DNA from 2 places in the Clostridium sp. JS66 genome. Region 2 is predicted to be linked to the other one. Evidence: a T-box and tRNA genes for the amino acid it is inferred to sense, from the RefSeq annotation. Region 2 holds a T-box; the other holds one or more tRNA genes.

Region 1 (16,749 bases), 640 kb from region 2:
TCCTCTTTTAATTAAGCTAAACATTATTTAACTAATACTCAGCTTTACTATATAAATGTATTTATGACAATTAAAAATAAGATTACTGATTTTCTAAGGCTAATCCTACTATCTTATGGTATCAAAAGTATAAGTTTCAGTCAACAACAAATACGAATATTTTAACTTTAAAACTTAATAAAATTCGTTCTAACTTTTCTAATTTATCAATTATATTCTTCCAAAACATATTTAACTTTACATTATAAAAAAATTAGAAGGGAATGAAATCCCTTCTAATTTTCTACTTCCATAAATCTTCTGTCAAGCTTTCTATGTTACTTTTTCTTTTTTCTGTTTCAACATAATTTACTGTTATTACATCTTCTATATTTATTACATATCCTTCTTCAGCTTCTTTAGGAATTTTGTTTTTCTCTATATTTATCATTTTCATATTTTCTAGCTCTACTACTGCAAATTCCCCTTCAAATCTGTCAATAATTCCTGTCATATAAAACACCTCATTTTTAATAATATTGTTATCTTTAAGCACTATAATAGATATAAAAATAATGCTTCCCTATCTATATTATTTTGCCTATTTACAATATTTAAATCACTTTCATCTTTTTTAACTATTTTATACACGGTTTGCAGCAATTCTTCTACATTAAAAGGTTTTGATATATATTCATCCATACCTAACCCTAAAAAGTGTTCTTTATCTCCTTTTAGTGCATAAGCTGTAAGAGCTATAATTGGTATATGTTTATCATTACCTTCCTCAGATTTTCTTATAAATTTAGTTGCCTGAACACCATCCATTATAGGCATCTGTATATCCATAAGAATTAAATCATACTGTTTTGTTTTTAATACATTTAATGCTTCTTGTCCATTATTTGTAATATCACATATATGCCCATATTTTTTAAATAAATTATACATTACAATTTGACTAGCTTTATCATCCTCTACAATTAAAATATTTAACTTTTTATTTATTCTTTTAACTTTATCTTTTCTATCATCTATATTTATAATTGTAGACTTTCCACACTTTTGTAAAAATAAATTAAATGAAAATAAAGTTCCAACATCTTTTCTACTTTTTACTTCTATTTTTCCATTCATTAATTCTACTAGCCCTTTGCATATACAAAGTCCCAATCCTGTACCAGTAGGTTTTTTAGTATAAGTTTTATTTTCTATTTGGCTGAAGCTTGTAAACAATTTACCAATATCTTTTTTGTCTATACCTATTCCTGTGTCTTTTACATGAAACTTAAGATTTACTTTTTTATCAATAGTTTCTCCCTTTTGAATTATAAGTGACACTGTTCCATACTTAGTAAACTTTATCGCATTATCTATGAGATTATCTAGTATTTGTTTTAATTTTATAGGATCACCTATTAATATTTCTGGAATTGCATCATCTATTTTAGATTTGAATTCTAATTTGTTATCTAAAGCCTTCATAGTGCTTATTCTTACAATTTCATTATATAATTCCTTAAAATTAAATTCTACACTTTCAACTTTCATCTTTCCTGAATTTATCTTAGAAAAATCCAATATACTATTTACTATATCTAAAAGCTTTAATGCACTAGATTTTACTAACTTTAAATTTTCCTTTTGTTCTAATGTTAAATCTGTCATTATAGTTAAATCCGTCATACCTATTATTCCATTAATAGAAGTTCTAATTTCATGACTTATATTTGCCAAAAATATTCCTTCGTTTATGCTATTACTTTCTATAATCTTTTTTTCATCCTTCAGCTTATTTATACTTAAGTTGTAACTGGTAACATCTTGTATAAATATAATCTTTTTAGCTATTTCAATATCTTTTATATAATTAACTGTAACCTCTAAATATTTAGTATAATCTTCTGTTATAATCTCATATTCACATTTTTTTTCTACATCGTTTTCATCTGATTTTAATAAGTTTTGGTTGACTTTATCCATTATCCTTTGTAAATGATATTCTAAATCTAGATCATGAAATATATTTAGTGCTTTACTATTTAGTTCGATAATTTTATCATTTTCATCTAATAATATTACACCGCAGGGAAGACTTTCATATATTTTCATATACATACTCTGACTAAAATTATAATTTGTCTTTGAATCCAAAACTATTACATCCCCCTTTTTTGGTTCATTTAACAATTTAATTACCTCCTTATAATTTATCCAATATAAAGTACTTCCTCAATTTTTGAAGCTTAACCTGAATGACTTTATTTATAATATTACTTCAAAATATATGTATTTAATATTTTGAAATTAAAATTTGAAATTAAAATAATGTGATAGCAAACTAAAAATGATTTACTTTTAACTAGTTTTTACAATATTGATTTGTTTTTTTGAACTGATAAGCTATTAACCCTATTGTTTTTAATTATAATACAGTTAGAAAAAAATTCAACACATTTTCATATATTAATGTGCTGAATTTACATATGTTTAACCTTTATAAACTTTTAATTTGCTCTAATAATTTAACAGCAGCCTTTTTAGGCCCTTCTTTTTCTTTACCATTTACACCCAAACACGTTCTTAATTGACCAACTTTTATTCCTGTTTGAAAAAATTTATTAAAGTATTCATAAATAAGTTTATCTGTATCTTCTACTTTTTGTGCTGGTCCAAATGGATTTGCAAAATAAGTCTCTACAAGCCCTCTCTCTGTGGTAGTTCCCTTTGCCATTCTTCTTCCTGATCTAAATACATCTATGGCTGTATCAATATTTGTAAAAAACTCCAACTCTTCGCCTTCTTCATAATTATTAGCATAAAGTAGTAAGTCTATAGGGTATCCTTTTGTAATTTCATTGTAACTTGCCACAGGAATAACAAGTCTTGCATTTATCTTATCTGGATTCATAAATATACTTCTATCAATTTCTTTAAATGCATATCCTGCATCTAAATCATCTAATCTTACAAATGCACCTATCTCCGTGCCAAATCCTAAAGGTTTCTCATTTTCATTTAATTTAATTACACCCATATCATCGAAAATTATGGTCATATCACTTATATAGTTATCACTTAGTTCTCTAAACGCCTCTAAACTTTCTGATTTTCCAGCTCCACTATCTCCCATTATGACAACATTAGCTTCTTTATTGTTTTTAGTTATTATATTAACCATAGCTCCATGTATTGGCAAATACCCTCTTTTTATCATTATTAAATTATGAAGAGTTAATGTCATTTTTTTCATATACCCGAAATAATCTATGCTTTCCATATAATTTATATATCCAAGCATTATGTCATTTTCTTTATCATCATAAAATATTGTTTGCATATCTTCATTATTATCTCTAACACCAAATACATATACTATATCAGGCTTTTTCCCTCTATACTCATCTTCTTTAGCTAATTCAAAAAGATTACAAAGTGTTACTCCATGAGCCATAAAGTCTCTATGAAAATATATATATGCTAACAACTCTCCTACTTTTGCAGGATAACAAAACCAATGATCTACATTTATAGAACAATTTTTTAATGGATTTTCATAACACTCTGTAAACATACCATCTCTCTTATTCTTTTTAGGATATGTTATAAATGGAGGATCAACTATTATAGATTCTATAAACGGTATTTTATTTAAGCATTCATAACCACTTGGATAAGGCCATTTTATATCATTTAAAATAAGTCCAGCATTTCCACCAGCCGGAAGTTGTCTATACACCTTAGGCTTTTCTCCTATAACATTTTCTTCTACTTTTCTATAAGTATTTAAAATAAGCTTTGAAAACTCATTATTTGCATCTATAAAACTTACACTTTGAAGACCTTCACCTACTTTGTTATTTTGAACTATAGTATATCTTTCTATTTTTCTCCAGAAACCATATAGTCCTTCTATAAAAGATATAAACTTATCTTTATCTCCTAAAAATTTATCATACTTCTCACTAAACTTTTTTATCTCCTCAGCATCTAAAACCATAAGTAGCTTTAATACATTTGTAATATCTTTGGATATTTCTTTTACATCATTACTATTTATAGAACTTTTAATATATTTATATATATTACTTTCCTTACTTTTTATTTTGGACATATAGGATTCTAAAACAGTTTTAAACCCCTTGCTTCCCAATAATTTTTCTGCAGTGTTACAATATTTTGCTGTAAAATTAACCATAGCTTTGCCATTACTTAAAGAAAATTCTTTTTGCATAAAAACACATCCCCTTATTTTGAAATTCACCTTTGCACTTTCCTTCATTATTAAGTGATATTTATAATTATATCACATATTTATGAAATTTTTATACACATGTGCTTTCATTTTGCATCAAGTAATCCTTTTTACATGATTAAATATAAAAGCCCCTAACTTATATTATTCACAGCTAGGGACTTTTATTGTTATAAAAAATATTAACTTATATATAACTTTATACTACTTAATCTTCTTTTATGCGTTTATTAGATATTATTCTTAATTTGTTGGTGCTCCTAACAGGATTCGAACCTGCGGCCTACTGATTACGAATCAGTTGCTCTACCAGCTGAGCCATAGGAGCATCTTTATTTATTGCACATTTATAATTTTAATACACTTTGTAAATATAATCAACTATTCTCATAATTAATTTAATTTTACAATATATCCCGAATGGCAAAAATACTATAACCTTTTATAAATCAATCTTATTTACTTTATAGTATTTAAATATAATATTAAAGGTCAAAAATCATAAAATTTTTTTGACCTTTAATAAAATTTCATCATATTTTTTAATATTATGTTATTTTTAACTTATAATTACTACTTAAACAATTTAAATTAATATTCATTACAATATCTATCAAAACCGTTTAAATACTAACCTTTCTTACTTTGACTTTCTTTGACCTTTGTATTATTATATAAGCATAAACACAATATATAAATAAAAATAATAACAAATTAAGGAGGTTTTTATTATGTTTGATATGATTCCTTTTAGAAGAAACAATTCCATAAATAAAAGAGGTGACGATATTTTCGATAGCTTTTTAAACAATTTCTTTGGCGATGATATGTTCTATCCATCAAATATTTCTACATTCGGAAATGGCTTCAAAGTAGATTTAAAAGAAGATGAAAATAACTACATGATAGAAGCTGACTTACCTGGTATAAAAAAAGAAAATATAGATATTAATCTTAACAACAACTATTTAACTATATCAGCAAAACGCCAAGACGATGTAGAAGATAAAAATGGAAATTATGTAAGACGCGAAAGAAGATATGGAGAATTTAAGAGAAGCTTTTATATAGATAATGTAGATGAAACCACTATTGATGCATCTTTTAGTGATGGTGTATTAAAAGTTATTCTTCCAAAAAAAGAAAAAACTAAAGAATCTCAAAGAAGAATAGATATTCATTAAAATTTTTACAGTATAAAAATTCAATGCTGTATTTAAATTTAAAAAATGAGGCTCGCTGTAAAAAGCTAGCCTCATTTTTATTGTTGGTGTATAACATCCAAATTACCAAACTTACTGAATTGTCCAAGCCAGGCAAGTTTAACAGTACCTGTAGGACCATTTCTTTGCTTTGCAATGATACATTCACCCACATTTTTCTCTTCTGTTTCTTTATTGTAATATTCATCTCTATATAAAAACATAACCACGTCAGCATCTTGTTCTATAGAACCTGACTCTCTAAGGTCTGATAACATAGGTCTATGATCTGTTCTTGCTTCTGGTGCACGAGATAACTGCGATAGTGCAACAACTGGACATTGCATTTCCTTTGCCAGTGCTTTAATAGATCTAGATATCTCTGATACTTCCTGCTGCCTACTTTCTGATCCTTTACTTCCTGACATTAACTGAAGGTAGTCAACCATTATTATATCTATTCCATGCTCTATCTTCAATCTCCTGCACTTAGATCGCATTTCCATTACTGAAATACCTGCAGTATCATCTATATATATTTTAGCTCCACCAAGTGGTCCTGATGCTCTAGCAATATTTTCCCAGTCCTTGTCATCCAAGTTACCTGTTCTTAACTTAAGCATATCTACATGAGCTTCAGAACATAAAAGCTTATATGCTAACTGTTCCTTAGACATTTCTAAAGAAAATATAGCTACACTTTTTCCTTCTCTTAAAGCCGCATTTTCTGCTATATTTAAAGCAAATGTAGTTTTTCCCATAGATGGTCTTGCTGCAATTAGCACCATATCACCTTTTTGAAATCCTGATGTTTTAGCATCAAGTTCTCTAAATCCTGAAGGTACTCCTGTGGTTTGACCTTTATTATTAAAAAGCCTTTCTATTTCTATAAATCCTCTTTCCAAAACAGTACTCATTGGTTCAAAATCAGAAGTATTAGTATTGTTAGAAATATCAAATATTTGTTTTTCTGCTAAATCAATAACCCCTAATACATCATCTTGGCTATTATAGCTTTCTTCTATTACTTTTGTAGAGGATCTAATAAGTTTTCTTAATACTGATTTATCTTTTACTATTTTTATATAGGATTGTATATTTGCTGTAGAAACTACTGAACCGCTTAATTCACTTATATAAGTTATTCCTCCTGCAGCATCTAGTTTATCATTAGATTTTAAATTTTCTGTAAGAGTTATTATATCAACAGCTACATCTTTTTGATTCAAATCTAATATAGCATTAAATATAACTTTATGTGCATCCTTATAAAAGTCCTCAGTTTTTAAAACTTCCATAGCCTCAGCTATGGAAGTTTTATCTACAAGCATTGAACCTATTACACTTTGCTCTGCCTCTATATTATGAGGCATACTTCTAAGAGGTGCATCCATTCGTTATCTCTCCTTAGAATTACTTTCAAAAACTATTTTCATTAATTCTTCTATATTTTTTACTGCCTTTATTTCTATATCTTCAAGCTCTGTTGGCGCTTCTTTTATATTATCTTCAGGCATAATTACAAGCTTTATACCTTTTCTTCTTGCACCATAAATTTTTTCGAATATACCCCCAACAGGCTTTACTTTACCTCTTAAAGATATTTCTCCAGTTATAGCTACATCTTGCCTTAATGGCTTATTTAAAAGTGCACTTATAATACATATTGTAATAGCTGCTCCAGCAGAAGGTCCATCTATTTTACCTCCTCCTATAACATTTACATGTATATCATAGTCACTTAAATCCTTATCTGCTATTTTTCTTATTACAGAGGCTGCATTAAATACAGAATCTTTTGCCATACTTCCAGCAGTATCATTAAATCTTACTGAACCTTTGCCTTTTTCTTTTGCTTCAAAAACAGCTGTTTCTATCTCCAATGTAGATCCAATATATCCACTAACACCTAACCCGTATATATGTCCAATTTCATATTTTACTTCATTTTTAACATCCTCAAAAGGTACCAATCTACTTATGCTTATAATCTCATTTAAATCCTCATTTGTTATTAAAACTTTTGAATTCAAATCAGTTCCTTTTTGATTGTATAAAACATATCCATATGCATCTGCAAGTATATTAACAGCTTTTCTGCCTTCTATTGTATATCTACTTATAGTTTCTGCTACGCCTTCTTCTAAATTAATATCAATTTTGCTTGCTGCATTTTCAACTATTTTCTTTATATCACTTGAGCTTAAAGGTTCAAAATAAACTTCTGTACATCTTGATCTCAACGCTGGATTTATTTCATTAGGCTCCCTAGTTGTAGCTCCTATTAATATAAAATCTGCTGGTGCTCCATTTTCAAAAAGATATTTTATATATTTAGGAGTACTTTCATCATCTGGATCATAATATGAAGATGAAAATTCTACTCTTTTATCCTCTAATACTTTTAATAATTTATTTTGGAGCATTTCATCTAATTCTCCAATTTCATCAATAAAAAGTATTCCTCCATGAGCTTCTGTAACAAGTCCAGGTTTTGGTTCTGGAGTACCAGTTTCTGCTAAGTCCCTTTTTGTACCTTGGTATATGGGATCATGCACTGAACCTAATAATGGATTTGTTATTTCCCTTGGATCCCATCTTAAAGTAGTACCATCAACTTCCACAAACTTAGCACTTTCTTCAAAAGGAGTATACTGCAATTTTTTAACTTCTTCTAATGCTAATCTTGCAGCCGTAGTTTTTCCAACCCCTGGTGGACCATATAGTATAATATGCTGTGGATATGGTGATGCTAACTTTGATAATATAGATTTTATAGCTCTTTCCTGTCCTACAATCTCAGAAAAGCATCCTGGTCTTAAAATGCTCTGAATATTTTTACTTAACTTATTAGAATCTAAAACTTCAAGTTGAGCATATTTTTTAAGTGTCTTCGCATTTTCTGGTCCTTTTTGCTTTTTTATAATTCCTAATCTTACTTCATCTAAATACTTATCTTGCTTTTCTATAAGATTTTTTTCTACTTCTTGCTCTATTTTGCTTTTTACATATTTTGTTGCCAAAGCTTCTGAAATCCAAACATTTGTATCTTCTAAAACCTTACATGCATTTGATTCAGTAGGCACAGTTTGTAATCCCTTACCATCACTTACTATCATGTTTAAAGCGTACAACCTCTTTAGCATGTCTTTACTTTTTACATAGCTTTGTAATTTATATTTTACTGTCCTGGATCTTATAGTACCTTCATCCAATACCTTATTTAATATCTCATACAATACATTTATTTGGGTTTCAATTGATATATTGTCAATAAATTCATCTTCTATATCATTCACAAATTGTGATTTCACAGGTTCTCCCCCTTATTTTTCTGCTATAATAACTTTTATTTTAGTTGAAATTTCAGGATATAGTTTTACCTCTACATCGTAAGTTCCAACTTGTTTTATGTTATCTACTACGATTTTTTTCTTATCAACTTTTAAATTATATTTTTTATTTAATTCATCAGCTATATCCTTTCCTGTTATTGATCCAAATAACTTTCCATTTTCACCTGTTTTAACTGAAAGATTTATTTCCTTTCCTTTTAAGCTTTCAGCTATCTTTTGAGCTGCTTCTATTTCTGCAAGTTTTTGTCTTCTTTCAGCTTCCTTTTTGTTATTTAATATATGAACATTAGTACCTGTTGCTTCTTCTGCAAGTCCTTTTGGTAGTAAATAATTTCTTGCATATCCATCAGAAGCATTTACTATATCTCCCTTCTTTCCTACTGATTTTACGTCTTTTAAAAGTATAACCTTCATTATTCTTCACCTTCCATAATGTATTTGCCAATGGCATCTTTAAGTTTTTTTAAAGCTTCATCTAATGTGACTTGCTTAATTTTTGCCCCTGCCATAGTCATATGTCCTCCTCCACCTAAAGATTCAAGTATAACTTGCACATTGACTTCTCCTAAAGATCTTCCGCTAATACATACATTATCTTTTATTTTAACAAAAACAAAAGATGCTTTGATACCTGTAATATTTAGCAATTCATCAGCAGCCTGTGCAGCTAATACAATATCTTCTATTTCATTGGGGCATACAGCTATTGCTATATTATTAAATATTTCAGCTGACTTTATAATTTCAGCTCTTTTTAAATAGGTGTCTAAATCATCTGAAAAAAATTTTTTTACATCTACAGTATCTGCTCCCAATCTTCTTAAAAAAGAGGCAGCTTCAAAAGTTCTTACACCAGTTTTAAAACAAAAATTCTTAGTATCAACACAAATTCCTGCTAAAAGAGCTTCTGCTTCTATTACTTTTATTTTTGGTTTTTCAACCATATACTGAAGCATTTCTGTAACTAATTCAGATGTAGATGATGCATATGGTTCTATATAGCTTAAAAGTGTTCCTTCTACAAAATCTGTAGATTTTCTATGATGATCTATTATAACTATTTTTTCAAAAGCATCTACTACTTTTATGTCTTGAACATACCCTTTGCTATGAACATCTACAAGGATAAGTAAACTATTATATTTCGCATTATCGATACATTCTTTGCTATTTATAAATACATTTTCATAATCTTCTTCATTTTTAATTTTTTCTAAAATTAAATTTATACTGCTATTAGTTTCTTCTAATACTATGTGACAATCCTTTTTTAAAAATTTTATTGTACTATATATTCCAACAGCAGCTCCAAGACAATCTATATCTGGATTTATATGTCCCATTATAAAAACATCACTACTAGCATTTATTAATTCTACAAGAGCATGTGCTATGACTCTTGCTCTTACCTTAGTTCTTTTCTCTACTTCTTTTGTTTTTCCTCCATAAAAGGATAACTTTTCTCCATTTTTAACTACAGTTTGATCTCCACCTCTTCCAAGTGCTAGTTCCTTAGCAGATGCTGCAAAATTTTCATTTTGCAGTGGAGTCTCTCCACCACGTCCTACTCCTATACTTAAAGTAACAGCTAGTTTATTGCCCATATTTATTTCTCTTATATTATCTAATATTTCAAACTTTTTTTCCATCTCTTTTTCAACATAATTATCTTGAACACATAATACATATTTATTATCATCATATTTTCTCATCATTGCATTTAAACTTTGAGCATAACAATTTATTGTTCTTTCTATTTCTGCAACTATTAATGGTCTTTGGCCTTCCTCAATGGTTTTAATTACATCATGAAAATTATCTACTTCCATAAGCATTATAGTATATTTATTTAGCTCTAAGTTCTTAACAATTTTCAACATTTGTGTAACATCATAAAGGTACAAAAGTATTATTCTATCTTCTAAGTTATCAGATATATCAACTACATTACTATATATATCATAATAATTTTCTTTTAGTTTAACATTCTTCATTATATTTTTTTTACCATCTAAGATTTGCCTTAAATTAATTTCTTTAATTACACCATTAATATTTTTACCTAATATATCTTCATTTTTAATTATATAAGAATATTTTTGATTATACCAAAGAATTTCTCCTTTTTTATCTATCATAATTAATGGAAAAGGCATTTTTACTAAAGTATTTCTAGTTGCATTATCCAACTGAGATGAAAAATTCTCTATAAATTTCTTCCATTCTGTTTGCCTAACTTTTGTATTTTTCATATTATATACTACAAGAATCATATATAAACTTATAAATACTACTCCTATATAAAAATGCCTATAAACTATAATTACTGAAATAAGAATAGCTATTATGATCATATATACTTTGTTACTGGTTATAAAATAATTATATTTTTTATCCATTTAATAAGCCCCCATTTATTTTTCTTTAGGCCTTCTTCTATTTGGGTCAAGTTTTCTAAAATCCAATAATATATCTATAAGTCCTAAATAAATGAAAACTACAAGGAGCGGAGACAAAATAGTAAATATTAATATTAAATTTGAAATTAATTTTGACATATTAAATTTATTTCTTAAATAATATAAAACAAAGGCTGCTCCATTTAGTAAAAGGATAATTTGAAGAATACCATAGCCAGCTGTTGTTATAGAACTACCTATAGACATGTTATTTTTAGTAAGCAATACTCCTATTAAAATGAAAATAGCTACTATTGCTGCCATTTTGCTATTAATATAAAAATTAGTAAAAGGTTTTACTTCCACTATATCATATTTTAATTTTTTTAGTATCACTCTAGTTACATAATAATTTAAACATGCTGACATGAATCCAGACAAAATTATAATTAATAGAAAGTTTTTTGTTAAATTATCTGGCTTAGCAAATTCATATATACTATCTAATACAGCTGATTGTTCTTTAGTTAATCCCATACCAGCATTCATTTGCTTTGCCATACTTACAGATTGTTGTAATTGATTTGACAGAAAATCTATAATTCCCTGTTGTCCTGCTAAGTGTACTAATATAACAAAACTTACTGTAATTCCTATAGCAGACATTATAGTTAACATAATTAAGGTTAAACTGTTACTTTTTTTATGTTTTATACAATATCCTAAAGTTACTCCAACAGTACCAAGTATAATTAAGCATTGAAATGCTTGTATCGGATCACTTAACATAGCTACTATAATTGAACTAACTACTACTGCAGCTAATGTAACTTTCAAATTATGTCTTATATAAAGTATTATTACAGGAATTGGTAAGATTAATTTACCAACAACCGCCAACACAGGTACATATAAGTTAGCAAGCATAATTACTACAATTAGAGTTGATATTAACCCTGCTTCAACTACTGACTTTGTGCTATAACTTCTATTTTGCATCTTTTCCTCCATTATTCTCTTTCCTTTAAATGATTATACAGCTTAGTTAAATCCTTACCTTCTTTCTCTATTTTATCCTCTTCTATTATTCCTACTTTTAACTTTTTTCTCATGTTTTCATCTACAGCTGTATGTGAATATCCAAGTCGTTCAGATAGTAAGTATAATACTATTATTGCCCCTGAAATACAATCTAATATCGCATTTTGAGCTATATTACTACCTTTAGTAAGTATTTTAAACAAGTCACCAATTGTACATAAAAGATCTGCTTTCAATTCTTCTATTACTTTCACATTATACATTATATTAAAATCTTCTTTTCTCATTTACCCCCATCCCCCTCAAAGCTATACTTCTATTTTAGTTATTTTTATGCATTTATGCAATAAATCTATGCTTATTAAAGTTTTAGCTAATACATAATAGCATTATACATAAATTGAAACATGATTTTTATATTTTAAATTCTATTAATGACACTTGTCAACATTATCTACTGAACAAACGTTTTCATAAAAATATTTCTATTGTATACTTTTACCACAATCATATTCTAAAGTATAAGTTTTATAAATAGCATTGTCAATTTATAATATTATATAAATAAACAAAAAATAAAAAGTGAAGAATAAAAAAATCCTTCACCTTAAATCAACTATTCTGTTGTAAATGGTAGTAATGCTATATTTCTTGCTCTCTTTATAGCATCTGTAAGTTGTCTTTGATGTTTTGCACAGTTTCCAGAAATTCTTCTTGGAAGAATTTTACCTCTTTCTGTAACATACTTTCTCAACTTATTTATATCTTTGTAATCTATTGATTCAGCTTTATCCATACAAAAACTGCAAATTTTTCTTTTAGCTCTTCTCATTTTGCCAGAATTTCTTCTGCCGCCATCTCTATTATTTTGCATCCTTATCCCTCCTTACCTTTAAAATGGGATATCTCCATCATCTACTGGCGTGATATCCTCTCCATAGGCTTTTTCATTAAAGCCTTGAGTATTTCCAAATTCTTCAGATGAAGCTTCGTTAAATGATGGTGCTGCTGATCTATTTCCACTTCCCCATTCAAGGAATTGTACTTCATCTGCAACAACTTCAGTAACATATCTTCTAGTACCGTCTTTAGCATCATATGTTCTAGTTTGAATTCTACCACAAACTCCCATAAGCTTACCTTTGCTCATATAATTTGCTGTAGATTCAGCTTGTTTTCCCCATACTACTATAGGGATAAAATCAGCTTCTTTTTGACCATCTCTAGAAAATTTTCTATCAACGGCTAAAGTAAAGGTGGCAACAGCTGTACCATTTCCTGGAGTAAATTTTAACTCAGGATCTTTGGTTAATCTTCCAATTAAAACAACCTTGTTCATAAAAACACCACCTATTTTTCATCTTTAACTATTATATGTCTTATAACAGTATCTGTAATTCTGAATACTCTGTCTAACTCTTTTGGTAATTCAGGACCAGCGCTGAAATTTATTAGAGTATAAGTACCTTCGCCAATCTTGTTTATTTCATAAGCAAGTTTTCTCTTGCCCCAAGCATCAACGTTATCTACTACGCCTCCACCATTTTCTATTACGCCCTTGAACTTTTCAACGTTAGCTTTAACAGCTTCTTCGTCTAATGATGGGTGTAATATGAATATAGTTTCATATTTTCTCATTAGATTTCACCTCCTCCCCTTGGACTAACGGCTGTGCTTTACACAGCAGGGATCACAATTAAATATTTTATCACTTATTCTTATAAAAATCAAGCTATTTCTCTTCTGGAACATTCTGTTTTATTATCTTTTTTACATCTTTTTCAAATTTACTTCTAGGTATCATAACTATTCTGCTGCAGTTACAGCACTTTACCTTTATATCAGCTCCAAGTCTTATTATCTCCCAAGCGTTTCCTCCACATGGATGTCCTTTTTTCATTTCTACTATATCACCGAGATAAAAGTTTTTTATCATATTATCACTCCTTAACTACCTTTACTTTTGCATAAGGTATTTTTATATTAGCACTATTTAAAACATCTCTTATTTCCTTTCGAAGTTTCATTTCTGCATCCCATTGAGTCATAGGTTTGGATTTGCCAGCAACTCTTATAGTAATTCTATCTTCTTTTAATGCAGATATACCCAATACTTTTGGTCCTTCCGTAACACATTCATTTTCTGCTTTAAACCTATCACATAAATCTGATATTATCCTTATTGCTCTATCTAAATCTTCATCATGAGATACATCTACATCTACCATAATTCTTATGTTACCTCTTGAATGATTTGTTACTTTGGTTATAAGTCCATTTGGTATTATATGTAGATCTCCATTGAAATCTCTTATTTTTGTAACTCTGAGCTCCATGCTTTCTACTATTCCGCCTTTATCATCTACATTAATATAATCTCCAACAGTAAACTGATCCTCAAATAATATGAAAAAACCATTAATAACGTCCTTTATAAGACTTTGAGCACCAAAACCTAAAGCTACTCCTCCTATTCCTGCAAAGGTTAATCCAATCTTATTAAATAAAACTTCTATTATGCCAAAAACGCCAAAAAAATATACTGAATATCTAAGTATACTTTTTAAAACAGCACCTACTGTTTTAGCTTTTTTATCATCTAAAGAAAATTTAAAATTTTTTTGTTTGGAAACATATCTATTTATAATTCCATTTCCTATTTTAATAATTAAGTACATAAATACTAAAATAACTATTACTTTAACCATATTTAATCCAAAATTATAAATGCTCTGTTTATTTAAATCTCCAACTCTTATCCCATATTTATCCAAACTAAAATTTAAAGTAAAAAAATAAAATAAATTTTTCATTATTATCACCTGTATTTATATAGTGTAAGTCTTATATCCAGTTCCACTTTTTTCATAAACATTCTTTATAACTAGTTCACCTTTTTCTACTAGGCTTTTTACTTGTTCTATAAATTCAGTTTCAATCTTTATGCTTATTCCACAACTTTTGGTGATTACTGTTGGTGTTGGCATTATTTCTACCTTGATATTATTATTTTTTAAAATACTTTCACCACTTATAGCACCATGTGTATTTTGAAAAGTTATAACGTAGTAAATATCCATAAATTCCAATTCATTATTAAAATGAATTTTCCCCCTTTCAAATTAAAGTTTTTATTCTATATACAATTAATTTGGTTTATAATTGTATATAGTGGAATATTATACATTAATATCCTAACTTTCTAACCTTATAGCAAATAGGATATGATTTATATAACATTATATTCTATTATAACAGAAATAATATTTCATAGCGTTACTTATATATGTGAGTTTATAAAAATTTCATTTAGAGTAATCTATATTAGGTACTGTTTGTAAATATTGTTTAAATAATGCTTCTAAAATTTATTATTGAATATTTAGAAGCACATTAAAAAAAAATATATATCATCATATATTTATTTTTAAAAAGGTGGAGTGAGTTAAATGGAAGATTTACTAAACAAAATTGATAAAATTATAATTTTTTTTATAATATATACTATAATTTTTTTAACATTCTTTAGCACTATAAATTATACTCTACCATTCGTACTAGCTTTACTATTTGCATTAATTTTAAAAAAACCAACTAAATATATTATGCAAACATTTAAGATTAGAAGCTCAATAGCATCTTTAATAACCACAATAATATTTTTTACTTTTTTAGTTTTAATTTTGTCTTTTGGAATAGGTATGTTTGCATCAGAAGCTATTCAATTGGGTAAAAATATTCAATCATATATTTCAAAGAATTCATCTAATGTATATGATTCTTTTGAACAGCTCCAAAAATACTATAAAAACCTTGATCCTAATATAATTAATGGTGTAGATAAAAATTTTTCTAGTCTTGTTACTAAACTTTCCAATATAACTGTATTTATTACTGGCAAAATTGTATCTACTTTATTAGGATTTTTAGCATCAATTCCATATATAATTATGGTTATACTTTTTACTTTACTTGCTACATACTTTTTCACTAAAGATATTGTAGATGTTAAAGATAAGTTCTTAAACATTATTCCAGAAAATAAAACAGATAAAATATTTTATATTTATTTAGAAACAAAAAAAATGCTTGTTAACTATATGATATCCTATATGCTTATTATAGGCATAACTTTTTTAGAAACTATTATAGTATTTTTATTTTTTAAAGTAAAATATGCAATTGTTCTAAGTGTATTATGCGCTTTTGTAGATATTTTACCTATTCTAGGTATAGGAACTATATATATTCCTCTTGCTATTATATATATTTTTTTATTTAAAAACTATATAACTGCATTTGGAATTATCATTTCTTATATTTTAGTATCAATAATAAGACAAATAATTGAGCCAAAAATTGTATCATCTTCATTGGGAATCAATCCGGTAGCAGTTTTAGCAGCTTTATTTATAGGTCTTAAATTAAACGGAATTTCTGGTATAATTTTTTGCATATTCCTTGTAGTTTTTTATAATATATTTAAAAAAATTAACATAGTTTAAAATGAGAATTCC
Region 2 (16,749 bases):
TTAGGTGTTTATTTAACAATCGGTACAAGATTTTTACAAGTAAGAAAGTTTCCTTTTATTCTTAAAGAAACCTTTGGAAAAATATTTATGAAAAAATCTGAAATTAAAGGAGAAGGAACTTTAACTCCATTCCAATCAGCTACTACAGCATTAGCATCCACAGTGGGTGTCGGAAGTATTGTCGGAGTTGCAACGGCTTTGGCTTTTGGAGGACCAGGCTCAATATTTTGGATGTGGATTGCGGCATTCTTTGGTATGTGTACTAAATATGCAGAAATTACTTTAAGTATAGCATACAGGGAAAAAAATGAAGAGGGAGAATTTGTTGGTGGACCTACATATTACATGAGAAAAGGTTTAAATTCTAAATTTTTGGCAAGTTGGTTTGTAGTGACTTTAATATTAAATACTTTGTCAGGAACTATGATTCAGTCAAATGCCCTTGCAGGAAATATTATGTACTATTTTAATGTTCCATCTAAAATAGTTGGATTTGTAATAATAGCTCTTGTAGGAATTGTATCTATGGGTGGAATAGGTAGAATTGGAAAAGTTACTTCAAAACTTATACCATCAAAAGTTATACTTTACCTCACATCAGGTATTATAGTTATATTATTTAATATAACAAAGGTTCCAGATGCATTTATGATGATTTTTAAATGTGCTTTTTCACCTGCTTCAGTAGGCGGTGGAATAGGTGGATTTGCAGTAGCACAAGCTATCAGATATGGAATCAATAAAGGATTGTATTCTAATGAAGCTGGACAGGGAACAGCACCTATTGCACATGCTACAGCAAAAACAGATCATCCTGCACGTCAAGGAATGTGGGGAATTGTAGAAGTTTTCATTGTTACTTTTGTTATATGTACAATAACTTCTTTAGCTATTTTAACAACTGGTGTACTTGGATCAGGGCAGTCGCCAAATATTTTAACTAGTGTAGCTTTTGGAAAGGTTTCACCTATTTTTTCTTATGTAGTAAGTATAAGTGTTGTATTATGTGCCTATTCTACATTAATTGGTTTATGTTACTATGGAGAATCTACATTAAACTATATTGGTGGTGCTAAGCTTGGAAAATGCTATAGATACGTATTTTTAGTATTTATTTTCTTGGGTTCTGTAGGTGCGCTAAAAATGGTTTGGTCAATTGGAGAAATTGTAATCGGTTTAGGAGCACTTTCAAACATTATTGCCATTGTTCGTTTAAGTCCTCAGGTATTCAAATTAACTAGAGAATTTTTTGATGATAATGATGAAAATGAAGAAATTGAATATAAATCTGCTGGGTAGTAAAGTGGTTTTATTAAGATAGATTTTTTAAGCTCATTGTAAATATATAATATAAAAAATAAAAGCCATGAAAATAAGTTTAGCTTAATTTCACAGCTTTTATTTTTTATATTATATTTAATGGATTAGAGTTTTTTCATCTAATCTATTAAATATTTATTTTATTACATCATCCATGGAATATAATCCTTTATCTTTTCCAAACATAAATTGACAAGCTTTAAGAGCTCCAATGGCGAATATATCTCTTGACATAGCTGTATGCTTTAATTCTATAATTTCGTCCTTACCGGCAAATATAACCTCGTGATCACCAACTATAGAACCACCTCTAACTGCATGTATTCCTATTTCGTCATGAGTTCTTTTTGATATGCCTTCTCTTCCATAAACAAATTTAGTTTCTTCATGTATAGAATCTTTTATAGTATTACCAAGAAGAATAGCAGTACCACTTGGAGCATCAACCTTTTGATGATGGTGCTTTTCTATTATTTCAATATCAAAATCCTTATAGAGTAATTCGCTTATATTTCTTAATACTTTGTTTATAACATTAATTCCTATGGACATATTAGCTGAACGGAATACAGGTATCTCTTTTGATGCTTTATTTATCTCATCAATTTGTTCCTTGGTATATCCTGTAGTGCAAAGAACGATTCCTATATTTTTTTCTTTGCTATATTTAAGTAGTCCTTCTAAGGCATCTGGTCTTGAAAAATCTAGAATAACGTCAGCATCAACAGTACACTTAGATATGTCTGCAAATACTGGAAAACTAGTTTTTTCGGTGTTTTTATCTATTCCAGCTGCAATAGTTAAATCAGAAGAACTATCTGCTAGTTTTGATATAACTTTGCCCATTTTGCCATTACATCCGCTTAATATAATTTTAACCATGGAAAATCCTCCTTACTTTAAAAGCCCATAATTTTTAAGTTCTTTTTTCAAAACATCTAGATTATTTGGAACCATGTCACAAAGAGGAAGTCTTAAATTTCCAACATTCATTCCCATGATATTCATAGCTGTTTTAACAGGTATTGGGTTTGTTTCTATGAATAATGCATTTGTTAAAGCTAAAGAATCTAATTGTATTTTTAATGCTTCTTTTACTTTACCATTTAAGAATAATTCACACATATCATGTACATCCTTAGGAATTACATTTGCAAGTACAGATATAACACCAATTCCGCCTAAAGCCATTATAGGAATTATTTGATCATCATTTCCAGAATATATGTCAAGTTTATCACCACAAAGAGCTTTTATTTCGGCTATTTGGCTTATATTTCCACTAGCTTCTTTAACAGCAACTATATTATCTAATTCGCATAATATTTTTAATGTTTTTGGAAGTATATTTAATCCTGTTCTTCCAGGTACATTATAAATAATAATAGGGCTTTTAACACTAGTTGCAATAGCTTTAAAGTGCTCAACAAGACCTTTTTGTGTAGTCTTATTGTAGTAAGGCGTTATTACTAAAAGTCCATCTACTCCTATACTTTCTGCCCACTTACTCATATTAATAGATGCGGCAGTATTATTTGATCCTGTACCTGCTATTACTGGTATTCTCTTTTTAACTACATCAACTGTAAATTTAATTGTCTCTTTTCTTTCTTGTTCAGACATAGTAGAAGCTTCACCAGTAGTTCCACAAATTACTATAGCATCTGTACTAGATTTAATATGCCATTCAAGAAGCTCTTCTAACTTCTTAAAATCAACGCCTCCATCCTTAAAAGGAGTAACGATAGCAACAGCTGAACCTTTGAATAAACTCATACAAACACCTCATTTTATTTATATATTATAAATAATTTTGTTTTAAATTATTTATTTCCTTTTACAATGCACTCAGCAATTTGTATTGCGTTAGAAGCTGCACCTTTTCTTATATTATCTGCTACAACCCATAGGTTTAGTCCATTATCTATACTGAAATCTTTTCTTAATCTTCCAACATAAACTTCATCATGACCAGCAGCTTCTACAGGCATTGGATAAACAAGGTTATCTACATCGTCTTTTAATATAATGCCTTCAGCATTTTTATAAAGAGAGAAGATATCCTTTATATCAAATTCTTTATTTAATTCTACATTTATACTTTCACTATGACCATATACAACAGGAACTCTTACTGTTGTAGCTGTTATTTTTAAATTATTATCATGTAATATTTTTTGTGTTTCATCTATCATTTTCATTTCTTCTTTTGTGTATCCATTTTCTAAAAATACATCTATATGTGGTAAAACATTACCTGCTATAGCATAAGGAAATTTTTTAGGTGCAGTGCCTTTATAACCTTCTACTAAATCATTGTAGCCACCCATACCAGCACCAGATACTGCTTGATAAGTAGAATAAATTATTCTCTTTATACCATATTTATCATATAAAGGTTTTAAAGCTACAACTGCTTGGATTGTAGAACAGTTAGGATTAGCTATTATTCCTTTATTCCATTTAATATCTTCAGGATTTACTTCAGGAACTACCAAAGGTACTTCAGGATCCATTCTCCAAGCACTACTATTATCTATAACTGTAGTACCGTATTTTGCAAAAATAGGTGCAAATTCCTTACTTACGCTGCCCCCTGCAGAAAATAAGGCAAAGTCTATTTTTTTATTTTTTATGTTATCTTCTTTTAATTCTTCAACAGTTACATCTTTGTCTTTAAATTTTAATACCTTTCCAGCGGATTTTGCAGATGCGAAAAAGTAAATTTCAGCTACTGGAAAATTCCTTTCAACTAATACTTCTATAAATTTTCTTCCAACCATTCCTGTGCAACCAACTACTGCTACATTATAATTCATTTCTAAATGCCCCCTAAAATTTATTTTACTTAATATTATATAATGAATCTTAATAAAAATATACTCTTTTTTATTAGTAGTAAAGCCTTATACAATTATTATATTATAATTTTTTAATATGTTTATTGCTAAATGTGCTTAAAATTTGCAAAAAATGCTTTATGATATAACAATAGAATTAATTAGCCTTATACTATTTTATAGAATAATAAGTTGTTAATATTTTATATGTACAAAAATAAAATGTACAAATTTCATATGTTTATGTTTTATTAAAGAGAATTTGGTATAAAATTAAGATATGAAAGTATGTTACATAGTTTAATTAAAAAGGATAAGTACGAAGGAGGTACCTTTCTTTGAATATTAAAAGATTATTATCTGTAATTGTTATTTTAACCTTGACTTCAACATCAGTACTAACAGGATGCAGTAAACCAAAAAAAGTTGAAACTGCTACTAAAACAGAAATTGATAAGAGTCAATATTTAAATCTTACTTTAGATAGTGAACCAAAAACTTTAGATCAATCTAAGGCTAAAGATCGCAGCTCGCTTCAAATACTGTCAGAAGTGAATGAAGCACTTACAAGAATAGAAACAGATTCATCAGGAAAGGAAATAGTTAAACCAGCAGGAGCAAAAAGTTGGGATGTGTCAGAGGATAAGTTAAAATGGACATTTCATATTAGGGACAATCAGTGGTCCGATGGGAAAAGTGTTACTGCAAAAGATTATGAATATGGCATAAAGAGAACATTAGATCCTCAAATTCAATCACCTAATGCATTTTTATTATATTCTATAAAAGGCAGCAAAAAATATAATGATGTTAAAACAAACGCAAATAAAAATATGTCATCTGATATTGTAGGGGTAAAGGCATTAGATGCTAAAACTTTAGAAATAGATTTGGAATATCCTTGTGCATATTTTATTAATATAACAAGTTCTATAGTAATGCAGCCTCAAAGGCAGGATATAGTTGAAAAATACAAAGATAAATATGGAAGTGAAAAAGATAAGATGGTATTTTGTGGACCTTTTATTATAAAACAATGGGTTCATAATGATAGAGTTGAACTTTATAAAAATGATAAGTATTGGGATGCCAAAACAGTAAAACTTGAAAAATCAAATTTTAAAATTTTTAAACAAAGTAATACTATATCTAATGAGTTGTTGAATGGGGCTTTAGATGGAGCTCAGATTACAAATATAGAAGCTAAAAACAAAATAAAAAAACAATCAAAATTTGACTTAGTAAAACTATCAGAGCCAACTACTGATTTTGAGTTTTTTAATGAAAAAAATAAGATATTTTCTAATGTTAATGTTAGAAGGGCATTTTCTTTATCCATAGATAGAGAGGAAGTTTCTAAAACTCTATGGAAAGGATTATACATGCCAGCATATGCTTTTGTACCTCCTTCACTTCAAATAGGAAAAGAAGATTTTAGGGAAAAAGCTAACTTTGAGCCGGTAAAAAAATTAAAAGAAGATGGAAATAATCCAAGAGAACTTTTAGAAAAAGGATTAAAGGAACTTGGTATGGATACTGATCCATCAAAAATTACCATAAGATATATACAACCAGGGGTTGATGCAAAACAAAAAGACATAGCAGAGTTCTTTAGAAAAATGTATGAAAAGAATTTAGGAATAAATATAAAGATAGAGTATGCAGATGGAGATAACTTTACAAAGAAAATAGAAAGTGGTGACTATGATTTAGGTTCAATGACTTGGTTTGCAGATTATAATGATCCTATGTCAGAATTTTATTTATGGGTTACAGGTTCAAATATTATTTGTACAAATTGGTCAAATAGCAAATATGATAGTCTAATTATTAATGCAGCAAACTTAAGCCAGGATAAAAATGAAGATAGATTTAACGCGTTCAAGCAAGCTGAAAATATATTATTAGCTGAGGATGCAGTAATAGCACCTACAGTGTATAGAAGTAAAGAATTATACAAATGTAAATATGTTAAAAATATTATGTTTACGTTATTTGGAGCGCCATATGAAATAAAATATGCGTATACTGAAGGAAGATAATTATAGAGGATTAACTTTACTTTAATATGCATAAATAATCCCTTTCGTGTAAAAAATAATAAAAAGAAAGGGGGAAATATTATGGGAAAGACTCCATTGAAAAAGGTTATAAAAGCTAAGCTTAAATCCCACAGAGAATTAAGTATTGAAGAAAAACTTAGAGAAAAAATGAAATATGAAATAGCTCATGAATTAGGATTAGATGATAAAGTTAGTAAATATGGGTGGGGAGCTCTTACTGCTGAGGAAACAGGAAGAATAGGTGGAATAATGACTAAAAGAAAAAAGCAGAATAATCTTCCTACAAACAAAATGATTTCAGAAAGAGAATGAGGTCAATAATATAGCTTTTTATTAAGTTTATATTATTGACTTATACTTTAAAAGTCTATAATATTAATTGGTGATATATTGAATTTTACTTTTGAAAGGAATTGAAAATGAAGTGTTATAAGGATTTTGCACATATTTATGATGAACTCATAAATAAAGATATAGATTATAAAAGTTGGGTACAAACTATATTAAAAAATTATGATGAGCTAAATATGGATAGAAAAGATTATTTGGATCTTGGATGTGGTACAGGAAACATAACTGAACTTATAGCAGCAAAGTTTGTTTCTTCTTGGGCTGTTGACTTATCTTATGATATGCTTACAGAAGCAGAAACAAAGATGAGGAGCAAAGGTATAAAGGTTAAGTTTGTCTGTCAGGATATAACTCAATTAAATTTGAACAAAAAATTTAATCTTATAACCTGTTGTCTTGATTCTACAAACTACATATTGGAAGAAGAAAAGCTAATAGCATATTTTAAAGGAATACATAATCATTTAAAAGATGATGGTATATTTATATTTGATACGAATTCTTATTATAAGCTTACAAAGATACTTGGAAATAATATTTACAATTATGATGATGAAAATGTAACCTATATATGGGAAAACTTTTTAGAAGATGATATTGTGGACATGTATCTTACATTTTTTGTGAAGCAAGGAGAATATTATAGAAGGTTTGATGAAGAACACAGTGAAAGAGCTTATAAACATGAAAGAGTTTGTGAACTTCTAAAGTTATGCGGATTAGAACTTGTAAAAGTTATGGATAACTATGAAGAGAAAATTATAAGCCGTGAAACAGAGAGAATAACTTATATAGTGAAAAAGAGAAATAAGGAGGAAGTTTAGAATATGAAAGATAAATTAGTAAGAGCTGTGGCTAATAACGGTGATATAAGAATAATAGCAGCTACAACTACAGAACTTGTTAATGAGGGGATACAAAAGCATAAATGTGCTCCTACAGCAGCTGCGGCATTAGGAAGAATGCTTACAGCGGGAAGTCTTATGGGTTCTACGTTAAAATCTAAAAATGATGCATTAACTCTTAAAATTTCTGGAGGTGGAGAAGCAAAAGGAGTAGTTGTTACAGCTTATTCAGATGCTAGAGTAAAGGGGTGCATTGGTAATCCATTAGTTGATTTACCTGCTAATAGCAAAGGAAAACTAGATGTAGGTGGAGCTATAGGTAAAAATGGAAGTCTTGTAGTAATAAAGGATATGGGGCTAAGAGAGCCTTATGTTGGTCAGGTGCCTATTTATACAGGTGAAATAGGTGATGATTTAGCTTATTATTTTACTGTTTCAGAGCAAACTCCATCAGCTGTTGGATTAGGGGTGCTTGTAGATACCGATTTGAGTATAAAAGCAGCTGGCGGATTTATAGTACAGATGATGCCAGGAGCAAATGATCTTACTGCAGATTTAGTAACTTATAGATTGCAAGAGATACCATCTATAACAGAAATGATGACTAAAGGAATGAATATAGAAGAAATTCTTAATTATATTTTTGAAGATATGGATTTAAAGATATTAGACAGCATTATACCTTATTATAAATGTGATTGCTCAAAAGAAAAGGTTGAAAAAGCTTTAATAAGCATAGGATTAAAAGATCTAAAAGAAATATATGATGAAGGAAAAGATGAAGAACTTAATTGTAATTTTTGTAATAAATCTTATACATTTAAGCATGACGAAATAGGGGAACTTATAAAATTAGCAAGTAAATAATGGGGAATTTTAAATTCTCCAATTTATTTAATAAAAATAGTTGACAACTTTTGTAGTAAGTTATATAATACTAATTGTCGCAGTTAGTAATACTTGGGCGCATAGCTCAGCTGGGAGAGCATCTGCCTTACAAGCAGAGGGTCACAGGTTCGAGCCCTGTTGTGCCCACCAAGTATGGCCCAGTGGCTCAGCTGGTTAGAGTGCTGGCCTGTCACGCCAGAGGTCGAGGGTTCGATCCCCTTCTGGGTCGCCATGTGTGGCTGGATAGCTCAGTCGGTAGAGCAGAGGACTGAAAATCCTCGTGTCCCTGGTTCGATTCCTGGTCCAGCCACCAATATTAAATTAAAATGCGGGAGTGGCTCAGTGGTAGAGCGTCACCTTGCCAAGGTGAACGTCGCGAGTTCGAATCTCGTCTTCCGCTCCAATATGGCGCTATAGCCAAGTGGTAAGGCAGAGGTCTGCAAAACCTTTACCCCCAGTTCAAATCTGGGTGGCGCCTCCATAAAAGTAGTCTAATCAGTAGTTAGACTACTTTTTTTATATTCATTTTTGTAATTACCATAACTTATATATTGGATTTTGTATGAAGATATCTATATACTATAAAAACTATACTTTTAATATTGGAGATGAATTCAATGAAAGATTTATTTACCGTTGGTGAAATGTCAAAGTTATTTAATATTAATATAAAGACATTAAGGTATTATGATGAAATTAATCTGTTTAAGCCAATATTTATAGATAAGACTAATAGTTATAGATATTATTCAACAGAACAATTTGAACAATTAAACACAATAAAATATTTAAAAGCACTTGGTATGTCGTTAAAGAACATAGATTATCACTTGAAGGAACGAAGCATTGATAACATTATGGATTTATTAAAAAAGCAGAAAAAAATTACGGAAGAAAAAATGAAGGATTTGGAATCTATAAAACAAAAAATTGAGAACAGGATAAACCAAATTAATTATGCTAGTTATAAAGAGAACTTAGATGTAATTCAGGAAATTGAATTCGAAAAAAGAACTATTGTCTTATTAAAGCAAAGGATAAAATCTGATAATGATTTAGAATTGTCAATTAGACAGTTGGAGAATAAGACTAACAAAGATGCTTCTATATTTAATGGAAAAGTAGGAGTGTCAATTTGCATGGATAAATTAAATTATAGAATATTTGATGAATATGATTATATTTTTTTATTTACAGAAGGTGAAAGATATAATAAGAATTTGGTAAAAGTACTATCTCAAGGAGTTTATGTTACTATTCGTTTTTGTGGAACCCATAGGGATTCTCCAATGTACTATGATAAACTTTTAAGATATATTGAAGAAAAAGGGTATACAATTATAGAGAATTCAATAGAAGTAACACTAATTGATTTTGGATTAACCGTTGATAAATCACAATTTGTAACTGAAATTCAAATATTGATAAATAAATATTGACACTCCAGTTACTGGATGGTTTATAATTTTCTGAACAGATAGGTGAAAAAGATAAACTAATAGTAAATTATAGTTTGGAGTAGGTGATTAATTATGAAATTCAGTGTGTCAAAAGATGTTTTTGAGAAGTTAGGTAATATGTGTATTGGTATTGTAGTAGCTAAAGGTATTGATAACAGTGTGGAAAATGCTGAAGTAACTAAACTTCTAAAGAATAGTATAGAATTAAATGAGACAAAATTTGAAGGTAGAAATGTGAAAGAAGTAGAAGAAATAATGCATTATAGAGATGCATTTATGGAATTAGGTATTAATCCAAACAAATTTAAAAGTTCTATTGAAGCAATGATTGCAAGGGTGGCAAAGAAAAAAGGGCTGCCTAATATAAATCCAATTGTTGATATAGGAAATGCAATCTCACTAAAATATCTTGTTCCACTAGGTGCTCATGATATGGATACTGCTGGAGGAGATATTTCTATTAGGTTTTCAAAAAAAGGAGATACTTTTATTCCTTTTGGAGAAACTGAAGCAGAATGTTTAGAAGATGGGGAACTTATTTACTTTGCAGGACACGAAGTAAGAACAAGAAGATGGATATGGAGGCAAAGTGAAAAAGGAAAAATTGTAGGAGAAAGTAAAAATATATTTTTCCCTATAGATGGATTTAAGGGAAAGAATTATGACAATGTAATTAACGCAAGAGATGAACTAGCAGAATTATTAAAAAAGAATTTCAATTGTGAAGTAAAAGTAGGATTAGTGGATATAAACAACACTGAATTTGAATTGTAAATAAGGATTACTTTCTTCCAAGTAAAGCTCGTAAAATGCCATTTAGGCATTTTACCCAGCTGAACTTTATTAACCGTATTTTTAGTATATCTAAAACTAAAATATTAGAGTTTCTTTTTTTGAATCTTCCAATAAGGAAAACCTCTCTAGTTCTATATAATTTGAATCCTTTATATCCTTTAAAATTTTTGATAGATATTCATCTTTAAATTTAAACTGACATTCATATTTAATTTCACTATTTATGGAATAGTCTATATGAGAAGGAGCAATCCCAACTACATATAGTGGAAAAAGATGTTCTATACTTTTATTTATTAGAGCATACTGATATATTGTAGAGTCTACTATTTGACCATTATAAACATTAAAGCAGTGAGCATATTGTCGTTTATATCCATTCACTTCTACATAGAGAATTCCTCTTATAGCAGGAATATCCATTTCAAGCTTTCTACCAAATTGATAAATCAAACTTGATAATATAGGAGCGTTATTTAAAATTTGATATCTGCTTATACAGTATTTACATATAGTGTCCATCATTTTACTTTTCTCTAAGTTCATTTTGATGATCCTCCTTATTAACTATAAAAATACTTCCTCTATCTATTAGCTTTCCGCTGCTTAAATAAATAGGATTTACATCATATTTTTCTAGAAACTTTATTACTTCATCTTCATATAAGTAATTTTTTAAGTTTCCATAAAAAGCCATAGAGTTTTTGTTTAAAAGACCGCAGCAGCCACCTATAAAGCCATAGTTTAATCCTGGCAGTAATATGTCTCCAGGTGGAAGTAAAAGTACGTCTATATTTTCGCTAATTAAAGCTTTAGCTATAGATTTATCACTGGTTATAATAGCTTTATCATTTACAATGGCAGTGGAACATTTAGTATAACCCTGCTTAACATTTATTGTTTTTTTATCTTTTACATAAAGCATAAGATTAGGATCTGTATACTTTAGGTTATGAACGAACAAATTTGGCATATTCACACTGTTTAACAAAATATCATAGGGATATTTTTCTTGAAGATTATTTTGAGAAAAAACCACTTTAAAATTTATAGAAATCAGCTTATCTACAAATTCTTTATTCATATCTTTATGAACCATTATTGTATCCTCAGAAATTATATGTAAAAGGATATCAGGATGTCCACATACTGCTTCATAGAGCAAATTTGATGGCGGACATATCAATATTTCATATCCTAATTTTTTAAGATTACCTTTTTCTTCATCACTTAGTCTAAAATCTACAATAGCATACTTCATTATTCAATGCACCTCTTTTTATAAAGCTATTATATATTATAACTTTATATTTTCGTGATATGTCGATATTTGAAAATAAATTTTTGAATATACATTTGTTTTAAACATATACTATTTCAAAGAAGGGAGTGGAAATAATGTTATTGCTTACTGTTGTATACGATAATGATAAAGAGAAAGTAATAGATGGAATAAACAATATAAAAGAATATTTTAAAAATAAAAATGTAATAATAGGAATTTCGGAAAGTATAGAATCCAATACTCACTTCGTAAAAATATTTTGTAATGAAGAGTTAAATGATAGATTGAGTAATATGTTTAATGTAAATATAGCTAATATGTTGTATGAAATTGTTATAGATGAATTTTATAAAAAGGATATGGAAATGTTTTTATGTGATACGTATTTTTTCCTTAGACATGATGAAATAAAAGAAATAAGAGAAAATAGCATAAAAGTATTAAAGGGGAAAGAGTCAATAATTGATGAAAATTCAATTTATTATATGAATAAGAGGAATGCTATAATTGACAAAATAGTGGAGTGCATAGTTGAAAATAAAGAAATAAATATAAATGGATTTATAACTTTTAGAATGAAAGAGCTAAGAGAAGATTTAGAAGAAATAGTTGATAAGGTTGTAGAAAGATATATGACCGAAAAAGAATATAATGAATTTATAAAATTATTAAAGTACTTTGTGGAAATTCAAGAAAGTAAAATAGAAGAAATAAATATAATTATAAAAAGTGACGGTAAATATTTGATACAGGATAAGGAAGGTAATGATATAGGAAAAAAACTATTTGCTGATTTAGGAGATCTAAAATATAAAGAAAATACAAATATGGATGATATGATCATAAGTATGTTGATAACTAATTCACCGGGAAAAATAATAATTCATTGTGGGGATAATTGTAGAAATTTGGATTTGATAGATACTATAAAAAAGGTTTTTACAGATAGAGTTCAGATGTGTGATACCTGTAAAATATGTGAAAAGATTAAACACAGTCTCAATAAAGTATGAATTGTAATAATATAAAATTAATAAAGAAAGCATAAAAATATTTAAATATTTTTAATTTAAAGTGTTGACAGTTATTATTTTAGATACTATAATGAGGTATATAATTTAAAGACGTTGATAAGGAAGAGTAAATGACAAACTACTCCAAGAGAGAAAAATCCATTGGGTGAGAGATTTTTTGAGTAAGGGTTATTGAAAACCACCTTTGAGTCGAATACTGAAATTATAGTAAGTATATCCGCTGCCTGCGTTAAAGGTGTAGAGATATCAGTAAAGATAAAATATTATAGCTTTAGTAGTTTTTATTAAAGTATAATTTAGATAATTTGATTACTGTTAAAGTTGGGTGGAACCACGAATAGCACTCGTCCCATGTGTTGGGATAGGTGTTTTTTTATTTAAAATTAACATTAATTGGTGATGTGGGTAAAATTTTAATTATATCATGTTTGAAATTAAATTTCAATAAAAAATACAAAAAACTATTGACAACTATTAACTTAAAAGAATATAATATACAAAAACAGTGATAAGGAAGAGTAGATGTGAAGCTGCTTTAAGAGAGAAGGACCCATTGGTTGAAAGGTTCTTTAGGTAAGAGGCATTGAAAACCACCTTTGAGTTGAATACTGAAATTATAGTAAGTATATCCGTTTCCTGCGTTAAGGGGTTTAGAGATAACAGTAGATATGCAGTAGAAAAATTTTATTTTCTTTATTGTATAGCTTTAATAATCCTTGCCTAAATAAGGCTTAGATGCTGTTGAAGTTGGGTGGAACCGCGAAATAACACTCGTCCCATATTTATTTATGAGACGAGTGTTTTTATATTGTAAATAATTATAATTTAAATAAAAAGATTAGGAGGAAATTATTATGGTAAAGATTACTTTAAAAGATGGAAGTTTAATTGAGGTAGAAAAAGGAACAAAAGTAGCTGATGTAGCTGCTAAATTGAGCACATCCCTAGCAAAAAAGGCGCTAGGAGCTAAGATAGATGGTGAAAGAGCAGAATTAATGGCAGAAGTTAATAATGATTGCAAACTTGAAATATTAACTTTTGATGATGAAGATGGAAAATGGATATTAAGACATACAGGTTCACATATACTTGCTCAAGCGGTAAAGAAAGTATATCCAGAAGTTAAATTAGCTATAGGACCAGCAATAGATACAGGATTTTATTATGATTTTGATGCAGAATTTTCTTTTACTCCAGAAATGCTTGAAAAAATAGAAGTAGAAATGAACAAAATAATTAAAGAAAATTTAAAACTTGAAAGATTTGAGCTTCCAAGAGAAGAAGCTATAAAACTTATGCAAGAAAAGAAAGAATGTTACAAAGTTGAATTAATAAAAGACTTACCAGAAGATGCAGTAATATCTTTCTACAAACAAGGAGATTTCGTAGACTTATGCGCAGGTCCTCACGTACCATCAACAGGAAAGGTTAAAGCTGTAAAATTACTTTCCATCGCAGGTGCTTATTGGAAAGGCGACGAGAAGAACAAAATGCTTCAGAGAATTTACGGAACTGCTTTTGAGAAAAAAGCTGATCTTGATGCATATTTAAATATGTTAGAAGAAGCAAAGAAAAGAGATCACAGAAAATTAGGTAAAGAATTAGACTTATTCAGTATGCATGAGGAAGGACCAGGATTCCCATTCTTCCACCCTAAGGGAATGATAATAAGAAACACTCTTCAAAACTTCTGGAGAGAGATGCATTCAGCAGCTGATTATGATGAAATAATGACTCCTGTAATTTTAAATGAAAAATTATGGAGACAATCAGGACACTGGGATCATTATAAAGAAAATATGTACTTTACTAAAATAGATAATGAAGATTATGCTATAAAACCAATGAACTGTCCAGGATCAATACTTGTTTACAAAAATACAATACACTCATACAGAGAATTACCTTTAAGATATGCTGAAATGGGTCTAGCACATAGACACGAAAAGTCTGGTTCATTACATGGTCTTATGAGAGTTAGATGTTTTACACAAGATGATGCTCATCTGTTCTTAGCAAAGGATAATATTACAGATGAAATCGTAAATGTTATAAAATTAATAGATGACTTCTATAAAGTATTTGGATTTGAATATTTTGTAGAACTTTCAACAAGACCAGAAGATTCTATGGGAAGTGATGAAGATTGGGAAGCTGCTACTAATGGTTTGAGAAAAGCGTTAGATACTATAGGTCTTAAATATAAAGTTAATGAAGGAGACGGAGCATTCTATGGTCCTAAGATAGACTTCCACTTAAGAGATTGCATAGGAAGAACTTGGCAGTGTGGAACTGTACAGCTTGACTTCCAGATGCCAGAAAGATTTGACTTAACTTATATAGGTGCTGACGGAGAAAAACACAGACCAGTTATGGTTCACAGAGTTGTATTTGGTTCTATAGAAAGATTTATAGGAATATTAATAGAGCACTATGCAGGAGCATTCCCAGCTTGGCTTGCACCAGTACAAGTTAAAATAATGAATATTACAGATGATCAAATTGATTATGTAAATAAAGTTGCTCAAGAATTAAAGAAGAATAAATTAAGAGTAGAAGTAGATTTAAGAAATGAAAAAATTGGATACAAGATAAGAGAAGCTCAACTTCAAAAAGTTCCTTACATGCTTGTATTAGGTGATAAAGAGATGAAAGAAAATACAGTAGCTGTAAGAAGCAGAAAGCTTGGAGATTTAGGAGCTATGGCTTTAGATCAATTTGTAGAAAAGATCAAAGGTGAAATTGACAGAAAAGAAAGTTCAGTAGATTAATATAAAAATGTTGACAAACTAAAAATAGTATAGTAAAATACTCTTTGTTAAGAAGAAACAGCCGTTTCTCACCTTACAGCAAAGCTAGTGAGGTTACTACAGTTTTTGTTAGAATTGTATTTTCAGGACGGCTTAAGCCGTCCTTTTTTATATGTTATAAAACATAAGCATAAAACCACCTGGGAGGTGAAAATTATTAATAAAGATTTTCTTATGAATGAGGAAATAAAAAACAAAGAATTAAGGGTTATTGGAGATGATGGTTCTCAGCTTGGAGTTATATCATCAAGAGATGCACTTAAAATGGCTGAAGAAAAAGAACTAGATTTAGTTATGATATCTCCAAATGCTAATCCACCAGTTTGCAAAATAATGGATTTTGGAAAGTTTGTTTATGAGCAAGCTAAAAAAGATAAAGATGCTAAGAAAAAGCAAAAAGTTGTAACTCTTAAAGAAGTTAGACTTAGTCCTACTATAGAAGAACATGATGTTTCTATCAAAGCAAATAATGGACGAAAGTTCTTAGTTGCAGGTGATAAAGTAAAAGTCACTGTTAGATTTAGAGGTAGAGAAGCAGATTATTCTTTTACAGGTAGAAAAATATTAGATGCTTTTTATTCTAGGCTTGAAGATGTTTGTATAATAGAAAAACATGCTAAGCAAGAAGGAAGAAACATGATAATGATTTTAGCACCTAAGAAAGCATAATTGAGAGGAGGAATTTATTATGCCAAAAATGAAAACTAAAAGAAGTGCAGCAAAGAGATTTAAAGTTACAGGAACAGGTAAGCTTAAAAGAGCTAAAGCTTTCAAGAGCCATATATTAACAAAGAAAAGTACAAAAACTAAGAGAAATCTTAGAAAAGCAGGATATGTTTCAGTAACTCAAGAAAAAACAATGAAACAATTAATGCCTTATGTATAATAGATGGTTCGAAGGAGGGTTTTTTAAATGGCAAGAGTAAAAAGAGCGGTAAATGCTCGTAAATATCATAAAAAAATATTAAAGCTTGCAAAAGGCTACTATGGTGGTAAAAGCAAGTTATTTAAAACTGCTAATGAAACAGTTATAAGAGCATTAAGAAATGCTTATGTAG

Evidence for each region. The T-box of region 2 lies ahead of thrS (threonine--tRNA ligase). A T-box ahead of a tRNA ligase gene usually reads a tRNA of that ligase, here a tRNA-Thr.
Region 1: it encodes a tRNA-Thr, which carries the amino acid that the T-box ahead of thrS (threonine--tRNA ligase) is inferred to sense. The anticodon was not compared.

Annotation. Positions count from the first base shown of each region.
Region 1 covers NZ_CP131467.1:6,285,004-6,301,752, forward strand. Annotated here, with positions in the region: gene Q6H37_RS29295 (DUF3006 domain-containing protein) at 284-493, opposite strand; gene Q6H37_RS29300 (ATP-binding protein) at 535-2,169, opposite strand; gene Q6H37_RS29305 (phosphoenolpyruvate carboxykinase) at 2,477-4,213, opposite strand; tRNA gene Q6H37_RS29310 (tRNA-Thr) at 4,487-4,562, opposite strand; gene hsp18 (heat shock protein Hsp18) at 4,966-5,418, shown strand; gene Q6H37_RS29320 (replicative DNA helicase) at 5,496-6,830, opposite strand; gene lonC (Lon family ATP-dependent protease) at 6,834-8,750, opposite strand; gene rplI (50S ribosomal protein L9) at 8,763-9,206, opposite strand; gene Q6H37_RS29335 (DHH family phosphoesterase) at 9,206-11,191, opposite strand; gene Q6H37_RS29340 (YybS family protein) at 11,207-12,190, opposite strand; gene Q6H37_RS29345 (MazG-like family protein) at 12,202-12,519, opposite strand; gene rpsR (30S ribosomal protein S18) at 12,849-13,106, opposite strand; gene Q6H37_RS29355 (single-stranded DNA-binding protein) at 13,125-13,571, opposite strand; gene rpsF (30S ribosomal protein S6) at 13,583-13,870, opposite strand; gene Q6H37_RS29365 (DUF951 domain-containing protein) at 13,965-14,168, opposite strand; gene Q6H37_RS29370 (mechanosensitive ion channel family protein) at 14,173-15,045, opposite strand; gene Q6H37_RS29375 (DUF3343 domain-containing protein) at 15,061-15,312, opposite strand; gene ytvI (sporulation integral membrane protein YtvI) at 15,682-16,737, shown strand.
Region 2 covers NZ_CP131467.1:5,649,212-5,665,960, reverse strand. Annotated here, with positions in the region: gene Q6H37_RS26310 (sodium:alanine symporter family protein) at 1-1,299, shown strand, start outside; gene dapB (4-hydroxy-tetrahydrodipicolinate reductase) at 1,456-2,202, opposite strand; gene dapA (4-hydroxy-tetrahydrodipicolinate synthase) at 2,215-3,096, opposite strand; gene Q6H37_RS26295 (aspartate-semialdehyde dehydrogenase) at 3,144-4,139, opposite strand; gene Q6H37_RS26290 (peptide ABC transporter substrate-binding protein) at 4,499-6,202, shown strand; gene Q6H37_RS26285 (small, acid-soluble spore protein, alpha/beta type) at 6,284-6,535, shown strand; gene Q6H37_RS26280 (class I SAM-dependent methyltransferase) at 6,643-7,398, shown strand; gene hslO (Hsp33 family molecular chaperone HslO) at 7,402-8,286, shown strand; tRNA gene Q6H37_RS26270 (tRNA-Val) at 8,382-8,457, shown strand; tRNA gene Q6H37_RS26265 (tRNA-Asp) at 8,463-8,539, shown strand; tRNA gene Q6H37_RS26260 (tRNA-Phe) at 8,545-8,620, shown strand; tRNA gene Q6H37_RS26255 (tRNA-Gly) at 8,636-8,710, shown strand; tRNA gene Q6H37_RS26250 (tRNA-Cys) at 8,715-8,788, shown strand; gene Q6H37_RS26245 (MerR family transcriptional regulator) at 8,925-9,746, shown strand; gene Q6H37_RS26240 (B3/4 domain-containing protein) at 9,840-10,541, shown strand; gene Q6H37_RS26235 (hypothetical protein) at 10,638-11,108, opposite strand; gene Q6H37_RS26230 (DUF6873 family GME fold protein) at 11,089-11,823, opposite strand; gene ytxC (putative sporulation protein YtxC) at 11,961-12,860, shown strand; T-box leader at 12,966-13,236, shown strand; T-box leader at 13,378-13,663, shown strand; gene thrS (threonine--tRNA ligase) at 13,736-15,652, shown strand; ribosomal protein L20 leader region at 15,696-15,807, shown strand; gene infC (translation initiation factor IF-3) at 15,839-16,360, shown strand; gene rpmI (50S ribosomal protein L35) at 16,380-16,577, shown strand; gene rplT (50S ribosomal protein L20) at 16,605-16,749, shown strand, end outside.